3 regions of the Brevibacillus ginsengisoli genome follow, and region 2 is predicted to be linked to each of the others. Evidence: riboswitches for the same ligand, from Rfam matches in the RefSeq annotation. Region 2 holds a riboswitch; each other region holds the start of a gene.
The links. Region 2 has a riboswitch for lysine ahead of ACQCN2_RS14820 (amino acid permease). Riboswitches for the same ligand answer to the same signal wherever they lie in the genome.

Region 1: it holds a riboswitch for lysine, as region 2 does, so the genes downstream of both, dapD (2,3,4,5-tetrahydropyridine-2,6-dicarboxylate N-acetyltransferase) here and ACQCN2_RS14820 (amino acid permease) in region 2, are expected to answer to the same signal.
Region 3: it holds a riboswitch for lysine, as region 2 does, so the genes downstream of both, ACQCN2_RS01935 (aspartate kinase) here and ACQCN2_RS14820 (amino acid permease) in region 2, are expected to answer to the same signal.

Annotation. Positions count from the first base shown of each region.
Region 1 is NZ_JBNJQR010000003.1:223,577-227,862, forward strand. It holds gene ACQCN2_RS08225 (divergent polysaccharide deacetylase family protein) at 1-484, shown strand, start outside; gene ligD (non-homologous end-joining DNA ligase) at 481-1,404, shown strand; gene map (type I methionyl aminopeptidase) at 1,459-2,211, shown strand; lysine riboswitch at 2,278-2,458, shown strand; gene dapD (2,3,4,5-tetrahydropyridine-2,6-dicarboxylate N-acetyltransferase) at 2,589-3,299, shown strand; gene ACQCN2_RS08245 (aspartate aminotransferase family protein) at 3,373-4,286, shown strand, end outside.
Region 2 is NZ_JBNJQR010000007.1:6,005-10,290, forward strand. It holds gene ACQCN2_RS14815 (methyl-accepting chemotaxis protein) at 1-678, opposite strand, end outside; gene ACQCN2_RS14820 (amino acid permease) at 817-2,292, opposite strand; lysine riboswitch at 2,407-2,594, opposite strand; gene fosB (metallothiol transferase FosB) at 2,807-3,232, shown strand; gene ric (iron-sulfur cluster repair di-iron protein) at 3,360-4,061, opposite strand; gene ACQCN2_RS14835 (2-hydroxyacid dehydrogenase) at 4,169-4,286, opposite strand, start outside.
Region 3 is NZ_JBNJQR010000001.1:368,382-372,667, reverse strand. It holds gene metX (homoserine O-acetyltransferase MetX) at 1-185, opposite strand, end outside; SAM riboswitch class I at 311-437, opposite strand; gene ACQCN2_RS01935 (aspartate kinase) at 530-1,771, opposite strand; lysine riboswitch at 2,010-2,199, opposite strand; gene uvrC (excinuclease ABC subunit UvrC) at 2,354-4,132, opposite strand; gene trxA (thioredoxin) at 4,281-4,286, opposite strand, start outside.

The DNA.
Region 1 (4,286 bases), on a different contig from region 2:
CTCAAATGAAGAGATTAAAAAAAGAGTAAATGCCGCTTTTGAAAATGTTCCTTACGCAGTGGGGATCAGCAACCACATGGGCTCCAAAGCGACAGCCGATGTACGAGTCATGCGCGCAGTCATGGAGGTGTGCAGAGACCGTGGAAAAGTGTATTTGGACAGCCATACGACCTACTTTAGTGTAGTGGAAAAGGTAGCCCGCGAAATGGGTGTGCCTTATATTCAGAACAATCTCTTTCTCGATAATCAATATAGCAAACGGCATATCGCCAAAAAGGTGTATTCCCTGCACGACTATTTAAAGACCAATTCAAATTGCATCGCGATTGGACACGTTGGAATCCAAGGGAAGAAGACAGCCTCAGTTTTAAAGGAGAATAGTTCCTTTTTAAAAAATGAAGGCAAGCTGGTGACTGCCACCCAGTTAATGGATCCGAATTATCACGTGATTGGTAAGCGTGAACGAAAGGAAGGGAACAAATGACATCAGCAACGATGGAACGTGTTGAGCTGATGGTGGATGGAACGCCCGTTGGTATTTCCAATCCGGACAAGCTGTTATGGCCGCAGAAGCCTATCAGCAAAGTCCAGTATCTCGAATATTTAATTCAGGTGGCTCCATATATGCTTCCTCATGTAATGGATCGGGTATTAACAGTCATTCGCTTTCCTGACGGGGTAACCAAAGAGAAGTTTTATCAAAAACACTGTCCGTCATATGCTCCCGATTTTGTCCAAACCTATCTTGTGGAAGATATTCGGTATATTCTCTGCAATGATTTAGCCACTTTAATTTGGTTGGGGAACCAAGCCTCCATCGAATTGCACGTTCCATTTGTCACCATCCATTCCACTAAACCGCAAGAAATCGTATTTGATCTTGACCCTCCGTCACAGAAAGAATTTGCTCTGGCTGTACATGCGGCCTTGATGATGAAAGAGATTTTTGATCAGTTGAAGCTTGTCTCGTTCGTCAAAACATCAGGAAACAAAGGCTTGCAAGTGTACATTCCGCTTCCTAAAGAACAATATACATTTGAAGAAACCAGAAGCTTCACCAAATTCGTTGCCGATTATTTGACTGCGCGCGAACCCTCCCTTTTCACAACGGAACGATTAAAAAAGAATCGCGCCAACCGACTGTATCTGGATTATGTTCAACATGCGGAAGGAAAGACGATTATTGCTCCCTACTCGGCTCGAGGCAACGAGGACGCATTGATCGCCACACCATTAATCTGGCAGGAAGTGAACGAAAAACTTCGTCCTCATGACTTCACGCTAGAGATGCTACCTAGGCGGATTCAACAGAACGGCTGTCCATTTGCACAGATGGAGGAGAGCAGATCCCGGCAGAATTTTGACTATTGCCTGGAATGGATTTCTAAACAAAAAACAAGTTAATCACCAATAGCCACTTCAGAGGTATAATATATAGATGTATAGGAGGTGGCTTCTTTGATTTATCTTAAATCAGAGGAAGAGATTAATAAGATGCACGCGGCGGGCCAGATTCTGGCAGCTTGTCATCAAGAGATTGCGAAATTAATCAAGCCGGGAATTACGACTTGGGAAATCGATCAGTTTGTGGAAAAATTTCTGGCTAAACATAACGCAACACCCGAACAAAAAGGATACCAAGGATACGAGTACGCAACCTGCGCGTCGGTCAATGATGTGATCTGTCACGGATTTCCTTCCAAAAAGGAGTTGCGCGAAGGAGATATTGTGACCATTGATATGGTTGTCAGGTTAAATGATTGGTTGGCAGACTCCGCTTGGTCATATGCGGTAGGCAAAGTGTCCACCGAGGCACAGCGTCTGTTGGATGTGACCAAGCAGGCCCTTTTTGTCGGGATCGAAAAAGCGGTGATCGGCAACCGTTTGGGAGACATTTCTCACGCGATACAGGAATACGGGGAGTCTCAAGGGTATTCGCTTGTTCGTGATTTCTGTGGACACGGAATCGGCAAGGAGATGCATGAAGATCCGGTTGTTCCCCATTTCGGACCTCCCGGACGAGGCGTTCGTCTCAAAGAAGGCATGGTGATTACGATTGAACCGATGATCAATACCGGGACGTACCATGCCACCGTCGATGATGACGGGTGGACAGCGCGTACCGCAGATGGTAGTTTATCCGCACAGTACGAGCACACCATTGCGATCACCAAATCGGGTCCGCGAATTCTTACCCAACTGGATCTTTAATACTTTCTTTTGCATTTCTAGTTGTCTGTTTCACTTGATTCTGTTAGAGTAAATACAATTGAATCAGGTGTAAATAGAGGTGCGCTGCGAATCAGTAATTCTTGGTCTACGGGAGAAGGGGCTCCGGATGAGAATGAAAGGTCAAAGTGCCGAAGTCGACGTTGCCCCCCGCAACATCGGCTGGGGTGTCCGTGAATAACGGCCATCTTGTCATGAAAGGCTACTTTCGTGGAGCGCTATTTATCATTTGCAGGGGAATCAAATGCAATGAGTAGATATGCTGCTCATTGCATTTTTTGGTTGATGTCAATGCTAGATTACCTGCGGTACAAAGAAAGAATCAGTTGATGGTTAAACCAATGTGGAGGTAGAAAGTAATGAACATGATGAATGCCAACGAAATCATCGCTTTTATCCAGAAAAGCGTCAAGAAAACCCCAGTACAAGTACATATCAAAGGACAATTGGAAGGCATTGACTTTGGAGCTAACACCAAAACGTTCATCACAGGCAATGTAGGCGTATTGTTTGGTGAGTGGAGCGAGATTGCACCAGTATTAGAACAACACAAAGACCAAATTGAAGATTACGTAGTGGAGAGCGACCGCCGCAATTCGGCAATTCCTATGCTTGATACCAAACATATTCAAGCTCGTATCGAGCCAGGCGCAATTATCCGTGATCAGGTGACAATCGGCAATAACGCCGTCATCATGATGGGGGCTATGATCAACATTGGCGCTGTGATTGGCGAAGGGACCATGATCGACATGAACGCAGTCGTAGGCGGACGCGGAACCATCGGCAAAAACTGTCACATCGGAGCGGGTGCCGTTGTAGCTGGCGTAATTGAACCACCTTCCGCAACCCCTGTCATCATTGAAGATGATGTTGTTGTAGGCGCCAATGCCGTTATTCTGGAGGGCTGCCGAGTAGGTCAAGGCTCTGTAGTCGCTGCAGGTGCTGTGGTGATTGACGATGTGCCTCCGTATGTAGTAGTGGCAGGTACACCAGCACGCGTGATCAAAAAAATTGACGAAAAAACCAAATCCAAAACCGAGATTAAACAAGAGCTTCGCCAACTGTAATACTCACGCTAGGTCCAAAGCGAAGGAGGAGAGACCCTTGGAAGATTGGCGTTCATTAGATGAAAACTATATCATGTCAACTTACAAACGATTACCTATTGCCATAGCCAAAGGGGAAGGCAACTACCTGTTTGACACGGAAGGAAAACAATACCTTGATCTGTTTACGGGGCTTGCAGTGAATATTCTCGGCCATTCACATCCTCATGTCATGCAAGCATTGCGTGAGCAGGGTGAGAAGTTTCTGCACATCTCGAATTATTTTCTCAATCCGCCCGCTATTCAATTGGCTAAGCGTCTGGTAGAGAATTCGATTCCAGGTAAGGTCTTCTTCGGGAATTCGGGAGCAGAAGCAACAGAAGCGGCGATTAAACTCATTCATAAGTGGACGCTCAAGCGGGGAAATGGTCGCGAGGGAATCGTCGTATTGAAAAACAGCTTCCATGGTCGGACACTAGGAGCGCTTCGTCTAACTCGACAACCGCATGTCTATCAGGATTTTCCACAACCAGATTTTCCGGTGTATGAGCTTGAGGTGGATAACATCGCTGAGCTGGAAGACCTTTGCGCTCGTGTGAAGCCAGCGGCTGTTTTAATGGAGCCGGTGCTAGGCTCAGGCGGTGTCATTCCGTTGCGTATAGAATATCTTCAGCAGGTGGCTGCGATTACGGAGCGTGAGGGCATGCTTCTATGCATTGATGAGATCCAAACGGGAGTTGGCCGTACAGGAAAATTCTTCGCGTACCAACATGCGGATGTGACCCCTGATCTCATCTTATTTGCCAAAGGCGTGGGTGGAGGCCTGCCGCTTGGCGGACTCATCGCTGGCCATAAACTGAGCGACTTATTTCAACCGGGGGACCACGGAACCACGTTTGCTCCCTCTCCATTAAGCGCCGCTTTGGGCAATGCCGTACTCGATGTTGTATTCGACGAGGCATTTATGGAGAAATCTCGTACGGTAGCAGCCTATTTGTGGGCTCAATT
Region 2 (4,286 bases):
CGAAACAAGCGTTAACGGTTTGAATTTTCTGAAAAATACATAAATTATAGTCAAAAGTATAATTGCGGTGATTCCAACTAAGATACCGAGTAGCATCAGGTATGTGACAGTTTGCTGTTTTGCTTGGTCAGCTTCAGTCTTCGCACGATCGTTCATCTTCTGCTGAAACTCTTCTATCGGCTTCATGATAATACTTTTTTTCTGGTCATAATTGTCGTCAAACATTAGTTGGCGGGCCTTGTCCAAATTATTCTGCTCGACTGCCTTCATTGCCGCATCCTCGATCGCGATTAGCGCATCGGAGTTTTGTTTCGCCTGTGCAATCAGATCGAGTTCATCTTGAGGAGCCTGTAATTCCTTTAATCTAAGTACTACTCGGTCTCGTGTCTTTGTCTCTTTTACCTCCCGCCAATAATTGTCAAAATGCTTCTTATCCCCAAACACACTATACCTTCGCGCTTCATTGGTTAGATAGTCGGAGGCATTAGCAAGATCAATACCAAGTTGTTTAAATTCAGCTTGTCGTAACGTTGCGGCGCGTTCCCTTTCATAACTGGAGTTTAGCAAAATTACACAGGTTACAACCATAATGATGAGTAGAACAAATACGATGCTAACTGTTTTCAACAAAGTAGCTATTCTCATCGCAATCCCTCCAGAAATAATATTTACTTGCATTATATTTACCCCTAAAGCTCTTCTCAAGAAACCTATTAACGTGTGAAAATTATGTGAACAAAAAGCTGTTGAACCGAAGTCCAACAGCTATCATACACATATTTGTTCCTTCAAGTAGTCTTACCCAATCAATCAGCTCTAATCCTCTACCTCAAAATTACATTCTTTCAGCGGAACAATCCTGGTTTTATTTTTGAATTTGTACCCCAGCCACAACGCTAGGAACAGCGGAATTCCGATGTAGGAAACGAGAATTCCATTCCAGTCAACCTCTCCGCCAAGGAAAGCCTGGTAATTCTGGCCAATGGTGACGATCAAGCAGATGACGAAAGCGAAAATTGGGCCAAACGGGAACCATTTTGCTCGGTACGGCAGGTCATTGAGATCGCGTCCTTGTGCCACGTACGCTTTTCTAAAACGATAATGGCTCGCGGCAATCCCCAACCACGCAATAAAACCAGACATACCGGAGGCGTTCAACAGCCAGATATACACGGTTCCATCTCCGAACAGAGAAGCCAGAAAAGCGAATGCCCCGATAAACGTAGTCACAAGGAGCGCGTTCACAGGAATCCCGCGTGAATTGATTTTGGCGAGAAACTTAGGCGCTTTGCCTTCTTTCGCCAACACCCAGAGCATACGGGTAGACGCGTACATCCCTGAGTTACCCGCGGATAATACGGATGTCAAGATCACGGCATTCATCACGGAAGCGGCGAAAGCTAGTCCCGCTTTTTGAAATACAATGGTAAATGGGCTGATCGCGATATTTTCCACACTACTGCTCACCAGATTCTCGTTGGTGTACGGAATCAGCATGCCAATAATAAATATAGCAAATACGTAGAAAAGTAAAATTCTCCAAAAGATTTGTTTGATCGCCTTTGGAATGTTACGCTTTGGATCTTCACTTTCCCCTGCGGCAATCCCCACCAGCTCTGTACCCTGGAAGGAGAAACCGGCAATCATAAAGATTCCAAGCATGGCCATAAATCCGCCTTTGAATGGCGCTTCACCTACTGTGAAATTCTCCCACCCAACAGGCTTTCCATCGAGAATTCCCAGAATCATCAGAACCCCAACGACCAGGAAAATAATAATCGTCACAACCTTGATCATCGAGAACCAGTACTCCGACTCTCCATAACCACGAACGGATAAATAATTTAAGCCAAACATAAGTGCTAAGAACAAGCCGCTCCAAATGAGAGAGTTGGTTGTCGGAAACCAATATTTCATGACGAGTGCACCAGCGGAAATCTCTACCGCAATGGTGATCGCCCAGTTATACCAATAGTTCCATCCCAACGCAAATCCGAGAGAAGGATCTAAGAATCGTGTGGCGTACGTGCTAAATGAACCGGATACAGGAAGCAGGGTTGCCATCTCGCCAAGGCTTGTCATCAGGAAGTAAACCATTAGACCGATCGCAAGGTAAGCGACAAGCGCTCCACCTGGTCCCGCATCGTGGATCGATGCCCCGCTTGCGACGAATAGTCCTGTCCCAATCGAGCCGCCAATCGCAATCATGGTCATATGCTTCGCGCGTAGTCCACGCTGTAGATGATTGGACTGATTGGATCCATCTGTTTGTCCGTTTGTGCTGCTGTTCATCTCTTTCACCTCTATCAAAATTATGTTTTTCTTGCTAGCTTCGAAGAGGTGGGCACAAAAAAACCGCACAAAACGAGTTGGGCGGAATTCTACTAAAACCCACACCAGATCTTCGCTGAAGATAGCACAACACGTTTACCTGTGAAGTAAACGTGACAGTTCTGTCCCTTTCGAGTACAGCCCCAACCCGCTTGCACGAGAATCCAAGCGGACTTCGGCAGCTTTTCCTTTTGTCTGGAGTCATTGATTTTCTCTGAATCTCCTGCAGACTACTCTTAAAAGCCGCGACCTCTACCCCATCGATCCGATGAGGATTTATTATTTAATTGGTTGATGAATAACATACATGATTATAGTTTAATGTTTCTAAAATTTCAACTACCCGATTATTCCATTCGGTTTATTCATTCACTCTAAACCGCTTCAGAGGTTCACTCCTTGATTCGCATTCGGTTCTAAGACCATAATTGAGAAAGGCCAATAGCTTGCCAAATACACATTCAAGGAGTTAGCCATGAAGATTAACCATGTCTGTTTTTCCGTTTCCGATCTGAAGCGCTCGATTCAATTTTATCAGGAAGCGTTGGGCGCCAAGCTGCTGGTAAAAGGCAGAAAGCTCGCCTACTTCCTTCTTGACGATCTTTGGCTCGCGCTTAATGTGGAAGAGGACATTCCTCGCAACGAAATCCAGCACTCGTATACACATATGGCGTTTACCGTGGAAGAAAGCGAACTGGCCGTCTTGGAAGCTCGGCTTAGGTGTTTGGGCGTCAACATTCTTTCGGGTAGAACAAGAGATGAGAGAGATAAACAATCGATCTACTTCACCGATCCAGACGGACATAAGTTTGAATTTCATACGGGATCGCTTGAGGATCGGCTTGCCTATTATCGGGATGAGAAGACCCACATGACCTTTTATGGAAGTTCTCTCGATTAATCTATCTTCCGGATTGTAGCCCACCTTCCATAATTCCACATAAAAAAACCCTCTCCCAACGATTCAGCAACTGCCTACCGTCAGAACAGGGTTTTGGGATGATCAGCCAAAGAGATTTCCTGCTAAATTAATCATTCAAACGTGGAAACAAGATATTGTTCTCCAGATGAATGTGTTCAAACAGATCGGATTCGAGCTCCGCCAGCTTGTGAAACGTTATTGTGTAGGTACGGCAAGCTCCCTCCGGCAAGGTGTAGTCATTCGTGATGGCTCGCATCTCTTTTAAAAGATTGCCGGCAAGCTCATGCTCGCTCTCCAGCTCGTTAAGTTTGGCAAAAGCCTGGTTGCGATTTTCTTCTGTCGGAATGGCTTCATAGGCACGAATCAGCGGGAAGAGAATCTCTTCTTCTTTTACCAAATGCTGCTCAAGTTCTAGCTTCAAGCTGTGAAACAATCGATGAAGCTGGCTCAACTCAGGATGGGCAGGGCCGTGAACCCGCATGATTTTGGTCACGAATTCACTGAGTAACGGCAATTCCTTCGTCAGATAGGCGTGATGGGTATTCACCACAAATTCGATGATCTCGCTTGAAGGTGCTTCCTTCCAATTACGGCTGGCGTTCTGTTTGTTCTGAGCGTCTTCAAAAGCTGCCTGAAGCTTGTTCAGCACTTCTTCTCCGTTCAGCTTTAGCTGGTCAAAAGCATGGGCAAGCGGGCGGTTGCCACCGCAGCAAAAGTCAATTTTATATTCTTTGAAAATGTTGCTCGCTCCCGGGAATCTCGCAACGATTTCTCCTATTTTATCTGTTGTATTAAACTTCATTTCCATCATAACTACCTCCTTTATAAGGGCATTATAGTCCGATTCAGGAGGAAAAAATGTGATCTGGATTATACTTCTCGAAATTTTTCGATGAAGTTTTTATCTCATGTCTTTTATTTGATGTTTCTAAGTGCTTCCGGATTGACCAGATGAGCAGGCACTTCTCCTCGAAGGGCTTGAAGCAGATTGTCGGCAGCCAGCATCGCCATCTTGATCCGCGTGGCAATGCTT
Region 3 (4,286 bases), on a different contig from region 2:
CCTTCCCACCAGCCTGGACGACTCCCGTCACCTACAGCATATACGTCTCCCGTTAGAGCGTGGCAAACTAGAATCGCGTTATCACGGTTGGGATCATAGGTACCATACGTCTGATAGCCGATCTCCACTTGCTTAAGGACTTCCCCCGATTCCAGCTGCAAATCTCCAATGAATGCTTTTTGCACAACGCTTTCCCCCTTACTATCCGACGAAAAGAATTCGTCCCTCACCTCTCTAGCGGGCTTACGCAAATGGTAAAAACCCCTCTTCGAAGAGAAGAGGGGTTGATTTCTGAATAGACAGATACCCGCTCTTATCTTCCAAACGCGTCCATTGCAGTTCTTCTGCGTCGCGCGTCTGCTGGATTTAGCACCTCTCCGCTACTGCGGGGTTGCCGGGCTTCATCGGGCCAGTCCCTCCACCACTCTCGATAAGAGAATCCATATTATTTCATTCATCATACGATTTGGAAGAGGAAAGTGTCAATATCTAACACGAGCTTCTTCCAGTCTTCTTTGTGTGTGTTCTCTTACATTCCGTGTACCACAGCAGCTTCTTCCACATCCAGGCCAAAGGCTGTGTGCAATGTGGTCACCGCAAGCCCAGTGAACTCTGCTGGGATGACGCAGGAGATTTTGATATCTGAAGTGGAGACCATTTTAATCGAAATCTGTTGCTCCGCCAGCTGTCTGAACATCTCCGCTGCCACACCTGGATTGGTCACCATGCCCGCGCCTACAATCGAGACTTTGGTTAATCCCTGTTCGTATTCAACCGAATCAAACCCTAGTTCGGCTGATTTCTGATTTAATACCTCCAGCGCATGCGTCAGATCATCCGCTGAGACTGTAAAGGAAATATTGGTTTCAGCCGCATCATACGAGCTTTGAATAATGATATCGACATTCACTTGAGCACAAGCCAATGTGTTGAATAAAAGGGATAATGTTCCTACTTTGGCCGGCATGCCGACAACCGTAATCTTGGCAACGTCCTCGTCATGCGCAACACCGCTTACCACTCTTCCTGTTTCCATTGACGAACCCTCCTCCACATAAGTACCCTCTTCATTCGTAAAGCTAGAACGTACGACTAAACGCACTTTATATTTTTTCGCTGTCTCCACGGAGCGTGGATGAAGCACGCCTGCACCGAGATTTGCCAGCTCCAGCATTTCATCATAGGAGATACTGTCCAGCTTTTGAGCTGATTTAACAACTCTTGGGTCAGCTGTAAATACACCAGACACATCCGTAAAAATCTCGCACTTATTCGCTTCCAGACTGGCAGCCAGCGCGACAGCCGTCGTGTCGGATCCACCTCGACCTAATGTCGTTATCTCTCCTGCTTCCGTAATTCCTTGAAACCCGGCCACGATCACGATGCGCCCTTGGCTAATCGCCTCTCGAATTCGCTGATTATCAATGTCTTGGATACGGGCTTTGGAGTGTACGGAATCTGTCATAATCCCCGCCTGCCATCCGGTCATCGAAACCGCCGCATGACCTTTGCTCTCCAATGCCATCGCGAGCAGCGCGATCGATACCTGTTCACCCGTTGTCAGCAGCATGTCCAGCTCACGGGCCGGTGGCTGTTCACTGATTTGTTTCGCCATGTCAACCAACACATCGGTGGATTTGCCCATCGCGGACACAACAACTACGACGTCATTTCCTTGCTCTTTCGTCTCAATAATCCGGTCTGCTACCCGCATAATCCGTTCAATCGTTCCAACTGAGGTTCCTCCGTATTTTTGCACGATCAATCCCATCTGGTTTCTCTCCCCTATCGAATAATCACTGATCCTATCCTGATACCATAACTTCCACGTAAGCTTATTTATTATTCACGCAATATTTTCGGTTGATGACCTAAACAAAAAAGGCAACAACAAGGTTAGACCTGTCGTTGCCCTACTTATGGACATACCAGTGCCTCCCTCCCTTGGACACGTCGGCGAACAACTCCGCATTATTCACAACACGTGAATACACGAAGTCCTTCATCCTCTGTGAGATAGCTCTCCAACGTTGTATTAGGATTTGATACAGCGTTGACAGTTCTGTGCTTCTTCAACACAGACCCAGCACAACAAGCATCGGGCCGCCTGTTGCACTTCGGCGAATTCCCCTTTCCCACACCCTGCTAATGCCCGCATCTTCGGGGGGTACTCTTGGTTTTCGCGCCTCTACCTCACTCCAGTTATGGGAAGTGAGGTTACTTATTTAATTGTTTTGGATTATAGCATGCGTTTGTGGCATGTTCAACCTCTATTTTTGCAAAAAACATCTCAACGTTTTTCATTAAAGTCGAGATGACCGCATGGCGGACACCTAAAACGGTCATGACTGTTTTAGGTGTCCAGCTTGCGCAGCTTCTCGATGATCTCTCGCGCCAGCTTGTCACCTATACCGATTTGCCGGAAATCCTCTACGCTTGCCTCACGCATTTTGGTGAGTGAACCAAAATGTTTGAACAAGAGCTTGCGTCGCTTCTCGCCAATTCCCGGAATCTCATCCAATTGGGAGCTCAGCATTGTTTTTCCGCGCGACTGGCGATGGAAGGTAATCGCAAAGCGGTGAACCTCGTCTTGTATCCGCTGTAACAAGTAGAATTCGTAACTGTCCCTCTTTAAATCAACGGGCTCTGGTGGGTCTCCAAACAACAGCTGTGCCGTTTTATGCTTCTCGTCCTTCGCCAAACCACAGACGGGTATATAAAGTCCAAGTTCATTCTCGAGCACGTCCATCGCCGCCGATATTTGTCCTTTTCCGCCATCAATGACAATCAGGTCAGGAAGCGGTTGATTTTCTTTTAGCAAGCGGGTGTAGCGCCTGCGCACGACCTCCCGCATAGAGCCGTAATCGTCGGGGCCCTCAACGGTTTTTATTTTGAACTTGCGGTATTCCTTCTTATCCGGGCGACCGTCAGTAAAGACAACCATCGCGGATACCGGCTCAGCTCCTTGAATATTGGAGTTGTCAAACGCCTCAATCCGCTTGGCTACCCCTATTCCTAGAACGTGCCCAAGGTTGTGTACCGCCTGAATAGTTCGCGCCTCATCTTTGGACATTAAAGCGAATTTCTCCTGCAAAGCGATGCGCGCATTCTCGTCGGCCATCTTCACCAGCTCGTGCTTTTTCCCTCGCTTAGGAGTCAGTACCTTGACATTCAGCCACTCTGACAGCAGTTCAGCCTCACTTCGTTCCGGCAAAAGAATTTCTCTTGGCAATGCCTGCTGTTTATCGTAATAAAACTGGGTAACAAACGACATGAAATCTTCTGTCTCATCCCCATAGTATGGGTACATCGTGGTTTCCCGCTGGATCATTTTTCCTTGGCGCATGTAGAAGACCTGAATGCACATCCAGCCCTTCTCCACAGCAAAGCCAAAAATATCCCGATCCACCGTATCCGTAAAGGTCACCTTCTGCTTCTCCATAACCGCCTCAATATTGCGAATCTGGTCTCGCAGCTCCTTCGCCCGCTCGAATTCCATCTCTTCCGCTGCTTGGTGCATGCGCTCGGTCAGCTCTTTTTTCATCTCTTCATGCCCGCCGTCAAGAAACTTGGCGATTGCCTCGACGATTCGCTCGTTCTGTGCCGCGTCCACTTCATATACGCAGGGAGCAAGACACTGACTTAGATGGTAGTACAAACAAACCTGCTTCGGCATCGTCTGGCATTTTCTTAACGGGTAGAGTCGATCTAACAGCTTCTTCACTTCTTGAGCGGCTCCGGCATTCGGATAAGGACCAAAATACTTGGCTTTATCCTTCAGCACTTTGCGTGTGATCTCTAGTCGTGGATGAGCTTCGTTAGTGATTTTAATGTAAGGATACGTCTTGTCATCCTTCAGCAAGACGTTATATCTCGGATTGTATTGTTTGATTAAATTACACTCCAGAAGCAGAGCTTCAATGGGGGAGGAAACGACGATGTATTCAAAATCAGTAATTTCACTGACCAACAGCTGCGTCTTGCCGTCATGACTGCCTGTGAAATAGGAGCGAACGCGATTTTTCAATACTTTGGCCTTGCCGACGTATATGATTTCACCATTCGCGTTCTTCATCAGGTAGCAGCCTGGTTTATCCGGCAGAACCGCTAATTTGTCTTTGATCGTCTTCATCCTGGTCCCTCCTCTCATTTCAGATGAACAGTTTCAACCTCTTTATCGTAGCACAAACGTTCCCGTCGAAACCACTGTAAAGCAATTCGACTTTTCAACAATATAAAAAACAGCCCCGCCATATGGCAAGGCTGCTCAACACTATCTCTTACAG